One region of the Thermaerobacter subterraneus DSM 13965 genome, then DNA from elsewhere that is predicted to be linked to it. Evidence: predicted binding sites of a transcription regulator. Region 1 holds the regulator's gene; the other holds the start of a gene.
What was found. Region 1 encodes HrcA, which represses chaperone genes, less so after heat shock. Its sites were predicted from a motif close to TGTTAGCACTCNNNNNNNNNGAGTGCTAACA; they were not measured.
Positions count from the first base shown of each region.

Region 2: a site for HrcA is predicted at 1,504-1,534, ahead of groES (co-chaperone GroES). Genes of this name have one in related genera too.

Region 1 covers NZ_JH976535.1:330,177-333,390, forward strand. Annotated here, with positions in the region: gene hemW (radical SAM family heme chaperone HemW) at 1-378, shown strand, start outside; gene hrcA (heat-inducible transcriptional repressor HrcA) at 738-1,760, shown strand; gene grpE (nucleotide exchange factor GrpE) at 1,870-2,553, shown strand; gene dnaK (molecular chaperone DnaK) at 2,606-3,214, shown strand, end outside.
Region 2 covers NZ_JH976535.1:2,335,068-2,338,281, reverse strand. Annotated here, with positions in the region: gene THESUDRAFT_RS09505 (molybdopterin molybdotransferase MoeA) at 1-181, shown strand, start outside; gene moaC (cyclic pyranopterin monophosphate synthase MoaC) at 178-798, shown strand; gene THESUDRAFT_RS09495 (MogA/MoaB family molybdenum cofactor biosynthesis protein) at 795-1,391, shown strand; gene groES (co-chaperone GroES) at 1,666-1,992, shown strand; gene groL (chaperonin GroEL) at 2,011-3,214, shown strand, end outside.

The DNA.
Region 1 (3,214 bases):
TCCTACCTGGGGGCGGGGCCCGGCGCCTGGTCTTGCTGGCAGGGGGAGCGGCGGCGCAACCGGCTGCACCCCCTGGCCTACGCCGCCAGCCTGGAGCAAGGCGAGCCGGCCGTGGACCTGCGAGAACCCGTCGGCCGGCGCCAGGCGATGGAGGAGACCATGATCCTGGGCCTGCGCCTGGCCGAGGGGGTTGAGGAGGCTCGCTTCGCCCGGCGGTTCGGCCTGACCCCGGCGGAAGCCTTCCCGGAGGCGGTGGCCCGGCTGCTGGCCGGGGGCTGGCTCCTGCGGGAGGCAGGGTACCTGCGCCTCAGCCTTCAAGCGGTGCCCGTGGCCAACAGCGTGCTGGCCGAGTTCGTCGGCGCGGACCCGTCCCGTTGACGGCCGGCGCCGCCGGTGCTACCTTGTTAAGAGGATCATTAGCACTCTCTGATATTGAGTGCTAACCGGCCCGCATCCGGGCGCCGGCTCCGGGTCCGTGAGACCGCCGGGCAGGCGGCAGCCGGCTCCGGCAGCGGGCGTCGACTCGGTCTCCGGAGAGGGCCCACCGGGCGGCCCGGGTCGAGGTCGCCGGTCCGGCCATGGGTGCTGGGCCGTACCGGCCACGGCTGCCGGCCTGCAGCCTGCCGCCCTTTTGGCCCCGGCAAGCCCCGGGCTGGAAGGGTCCCGGGTCCGCCGGCTTGCGGCAGGTGCAGGTACCCGGTGGGGAAGCGGGGTCCGGAGCCGAGGGGGGAATCACCATGGACCGGCGCAAGCAGCAGGTCCTCAAAGCGGTGGTGGAAGACTACGTCGACACGGCGGAACCCGTGGGCTCCCGGACCCTGGCCCGCAAGTACGGGCTGGGGGTGAGCCCGGCCACCATCCGCAACGAGATGGCGGATCTGGAGGAGATGGGTTTCCTCGAGCAACCCCACACCTCGGCCGGGCGCATCCCGTCGGACCGCGGGTACCGCTTCTTCGTCGACATGCTGATGGAGGCCGTGGTCCCGCCGCCGGAGCTGGTCGAACGCCTGCGCCGGCTTTACGCCGAGCGGGTCGACCAGGTGGGCCGCCTGCTGCGGCAGACGGCCCAGGTCCTCAGCGAGGCCACGGACTGCCTGGCCCTGGTGGAGGCTCCGCGGGTGGAGCCCGTGACCTTCCGGCACCTGCAGGTGCTCCCCCTCAGCGAGCGGCGCGCGGTGCTGGTCCTGGTGACCGACGAGGGGCTGGTCCAGCAGCGGCTGGTGGAGCTGCCCGAACCCGCCAGCGAGGCGGACCTGCAGCGCATCTCGGCGGCCCTGACCCGGCGCCTGGCCGGCCTGACCCTGGACCGGGTGGGGCACACGGTGCTGCGGGAGCTCTACGACGAGCTGGCGGCCTGCGGGGCGCTGCTGGAGGTGGCGCTGGAGGCCTTGCGGCCTTCGGCCTCGGACGACGACCACCCGGTCTTCGTCATGGGCACGCGCCGCCTGTTCCGCCAGCCGGAGTTCCAGGACCTGGAGCGGGCCCAGGCCGTGCTGGGTCTGGTGGAGCGGCAGGAGCTGGTTCGGGACCTGCTGGGCCGGCAGGGGAACGACGAGCTGGTCATCACCATCGGACACGAGAACCCGTACCCCGATCTGTACGACTGCAGCGTGGTCAGCGCCACGTACCGTCTTGGTGGCGAGGTGGCCGGTCGCATTGCCGTGCTCGGCCCCAAGCGGATGCACTACCCCCGGATCACCAGCTTGATGGAGCTGCTGGCCCAGCTGCTGACCGAAGCCCTCGAGCGGTCGGTTCGGTGACCGGGCCCGCCGCCGGACGGGAAAGCTTGTCCCTGCCAGCCGGTGGCGGGGCTTTTTTGTCCGGGAGCCGGGACGGGTGCGGGGCGCTGGGAAGGAGGCAGGGCCCATCGTGACGGGTGAGGCGGTGACGAATACTCCAGGGGGCGCGGTGCCGGAAGGGTCCGGTGAATCCGGCCCCGGCTCCGGGGACGAACCGGCAGGGGACCTGGGTGCGGCCCAGGCGGCCCTGGCCGATGCGCGGCGCCAGCTGGATCAGGCCCGGGCGGAAGCCGAGGCGGCGCGGGCCGAGGCCGCTGCCGCCCGGGCGGAGGCCGAGGCGGCCCGGCGGCAGGCCCAGGAGACCCTGGATCAGCTGCGCCGGCTGCAGGCCGATTTCACCAACTACCGCCGGCGCATGATGGAAGAGCAGTCCCGGTGGCGGCAGGAGGCGGAGGCCGAGCTGGCCCGCGCGCTGCTGCCGGTGGTCGACAACCTGGAGCGGGCCCTGGCGGCCGCCGGCGAGGACGACCACCCGGTGGTGCAGGGGGTCGCCATGGTCCACCGGCAGTTCCTCGAGGTGCTGCGCCAGGCCGGGGTGGAACCCATCGCGGCCCAGGGGCAGCCCTTCGACCCCTACCGGCACGAGGCGGTGGCGCGGGAGGAAACGGCCGAGCATCCCGACGGGACCGTCATCGAAGTGTTCCAGAAGGGCTACCTGTACCGGGGACGAACGCTGCGCCCGGCCATGGTGAAGGTGGCCGTGGCGCCGCCGGAGGCCGCCCCGGGCGAGGGGACGGCCGGTTCGTCCGGATGAACCGGAGCCGGCGCACCGGCCGCAGGTTGAGTGCTGGAGGAGGCGACGCGACATGGGCAAGGTGGTGGGCATCGACCTGGGCACCACCAACTCCGTGGTGGCGGTGCTGGAGGGCGGCGAGCCCACGGTGATCACCAACGCCGAGGGGAGCCGCCTGACTCCTTCCGTGGTGGGTTGGTCCAAGGGCGGCGAGCTGCTGGTGGGCCAGGTGGCCAAGCGGCAGGCCGTCACCAACCCCGAGCGGACCATCTTCTCCATCAAGCGCTTCATGGGGCGGCGCTTCGCCGAGGTGCGGGACGAGGCCGGGCGGGTGCCGTACAAGGTGGTGGAAGGGCCCAACGGGGACGCCCGGGTGGAGGTGGACGGCAAGCTCTACTCCCCCGAGGAGATCTCGGCCATGATCCTGCGCAAGCTCAAGCAGGACGCCGAGGCCTACCTGGGCGAGCCGGTCACCCAGGCGGTGATCACCGTTCCGGCCTACTTCAACGACGCCCAGCGCCAGGCGACCAAGAACGCCGGCCGCATCGCCGGCCTCGAGGTGCTGCGCATCATCAACGAGCCCACGGCGGCCGCCCTGGCCTACGGCCTGGACAAGGAAGAAGACCAGAAGATCCTGGTCTTCGACCTGGGCGGCGGCACCTTCGACGTGTCCATCCTGGAA
Region 2 (3,214 bases), 2.0 Mb from region 1:
GGGCCGGGAAGAGTACGTACCCGTGGCCCTGATCTGGCGCGGGGGCGAGTACGGTGCCCGCCCCCAGCCCCGCAAGTCCGGCCTGATCTCGGCCCTCACGGGCGCCCAGGGGCTGGTCCACCTGCCCCTGGAGATCGAGGGCCTGCCGGCGGGTGCGGAGGTGGAGGTGATCCCCTGGTGAGGGAGCCCTTGCCTTCCGGACAGGGAGCGGTTCCCGGCGCCGGGGCGCCGGCCGGCGCCGGAGGGACCGGGCCGGGCCTGGCGGCAGGGGACCAGGGATGGACCCACCTGGACGGGGCAGGCCGGGCCCGGATGGTGGACACCAGCGGCAAACCCGTCACCCTCCGCGAAGCCGTGGCCCGGGGCCGGGTGCGCATGGCGCCGGCCACCCTGGCCCGCCTGCGCGCGGGCGACGTGCCCAAGGGGGACGTCTGGGCCGTGGCCCGGGTGGCGGGCATCCTGGCGGCCAAGGAGACCGGCCGGCTCATCCCGCTCTGCCATCCCCTGCCTCTGGACGCGGTGGCCGTCGACTTCCGGCTCGGCGCCGAGGGCGTGGAGATCCAGGCCACCGCCCGCACCACCGCGCGCACGGGGGTCGAGATGGAAGCCCTGACGGCGGTCACCGTGGCCGCCCTGACCCTGATCGACATGTGCAAGGCCCTGGACCGGGGCATGGTGATCGAGGCCGTCCGCCTGGTGCGCAAGACCGGCGGGCGCAGCGGCGAGTACACCCGCCCGGACGAGCCGGCCTGGGAGGACCTGGGCGAGCCGGTGGGGCCCCCGGGCCCGCGGGCATGACGGCAACCCCTGCCCCCGGGGCCACCGCAGACCCGCAACCCGGGGGACCGGAAGGGAAGGTGAAGGCCGTGCGGGTGGCGATCCTGACCGTGAGCGACGGAGTGAGCCAGGGATGGCGCCGGGATGACAGCGGCGAGTACCTGGCCCGCTGGGCTGCCGAGGGCGGGGCGGTGGTGGTGGACCGCGGCGTGGTGCCCGATGACCGGGACGCCATCGCCCGCTGGCTGCGGGCGGCGGCCGGGCGGGCGGACATCGTCTTCACCACCGGCGGCACCGGCCTGGGGCCCCGGGACGTCACGCCGGAAGCCACCCTGGACGTGGTGGAGCGCCTGGTGCCCGGGCTGCCCGAGCGGATGCGGGCCGCCACGGGCGCGGCCAACCCCATGGCCTACCTTTCCCGGGGGGTGGCGGGCATCCGGGGCCGCACCCTGATCGTCAACCTGCCGGGCAGCCCCCGGGGGGTGGCCGAGTGCCTGGCGGCGCTGGAACCCTTGCTGGCCCATGCCGTGGCCATCCTGCAGGGGGGCGGTCACGACGCGCCGGGCCACCCTCTCCCGCCCCCGCCCTCAGGCGCACCATCCGGCCATGCCTGACCGGCCACGCATAAAGCGCCCCTCGCGCGGGAACAGGATAAGCGGCCGAGTTGGGAGCGGCGGCCAAATCGGGGCTTGACGACCGTTTTTGGCCGCTTTACCATAGTCGGTGGCTTAGCACTCTCCGGAAGGGAGTGCTAACAGGACAGGCGTCCAGCGGCCCGGGGGCTCCGGCCCGCCGGCCCGCCGGCCGGTCATGCCGCAATCCATCATCCAATCGCTGTGGCCGGGCGCCCCGGAACCAACCTGCATCCTTTCAGGGAGGTGCACGGCGGTGAGCGTTCAGCCGCAGCCCAAGGGAGGGACCGTTTCGGTGAAGCTGCGCCCTCTCGGCGACCGGGTGGTCGTCAAGGTGCTGGAGGAAGAGGAGCGGACCAAGGGCGGGATCATCCTGCCGGACACGGCCAAGGAGAAGCCCCAGCAGGGTGAGGTCCTGGCCGTGGGCACGGGCCGCATCCTCGAGAATGGCCAGAAGGTGCCCCTGGAGGTCAAGGAAGGTGACCGGGTCATCTTCTCCAAGTACGCCGGCACCGAGGTCAAGCTGGATGACGAGGAGCTGCTGATCCTCAGCGAGCGGGACATTCTGGCCATCGTTCAGTAACCGAGGAGGGGAAGCGGCATGCCGAAGCAGCTGGTCTTCAACGAGCAGGCGCGGCGCAGCCTCGAAAAGGGGCTGAACACCGTCGCCAACGCCGTCAAGATCACGCTGGGGCCCAAGGGCCGCAACGTGGTCCTGGAGAAGAAGTTCGGCTCCCCCACCATCACCAACGACGGTGTGACCATCGCGCGGGAGATCGAACTCAAGGACCCCTTCGAGAACATGGGCGCCAAGCTCCTGACGGAGGTGGCGACCAAGACCAACGACGTGGCCGGTGACGGTACCACCACCGCCATCGTGCTGGGCCAGGCCATGGTCCGCGAGGGCATGAAGGTGGTGGCCGCCGGCGCCAACCCGATCCTGGTCAAGCGGGGCATCGAGAAGGCGGTCGCCGCCGTGGTGGAGGAGATCAAGCGGATCGCCAAGCCCGTGGAGACCAAGTCGGCGACCCAGCAGGTGGCCTCCATCTCCGCCAACGACGAAGAGATCGGCAAGATGATCGCCGACGCCATGGAGAAGGTCGGCAAGGACGGCGTCATCACGGTCGAGGAGAGCAAGACCCTGGACACGACCGTCGAGGTCGTGGAGGGCATGCAGTTCGACCGGGGCTACCTGTCGCCGTACTTCGTCACCGACCCGGAGGCCATGGAGGCCGTCCTGGAGGATCCCTTCATCCTGATCACCGACCGCAAGATCTCCTCGGTCAATGACCTGTTGCCGGTCCTCCAGCGGGTGGTGGAGCGGGGCAAGCCGCTGCTGATCATCGCCGAGGACGTGGAGGGCGAGGCCCTGGCCACCCTGGTGGTCAACAAGATCCGCGGCACCCTGCAGTCCTGCGCGGTGAAGGCGCCCGGCTTCGGCGACCGGCGCAAGGCCATGCTGGAGGACATCGCCATCCTCACCGGCGGCCAGGTGGTCTCCGAAGACCTGGGCATCAAGCTGGAGAACGTCACCCCTGACATGTTCGGCCGCGCCAAGAAGGTGGTCGTGGAGAAGGAGAACACGACCATCGTCGAAGGCGCCGGCGACCCGCAGAAGATCAAGGCCCGCATCAACGTCATCAAGCGGCAGATCGAAGAGACCACCTCGGACTTCGACCGCGAGAAGCTGCAGGAGCGGCTGGCCAAGCTGGCCGGCGGCGTGGCCGTGATCAAGGTCGGCGCGGCCACCGAGGTGGAGCTGAAGGAGAAGAAGTACCGCATCGAGGACGCCCTCTCCGCCACCC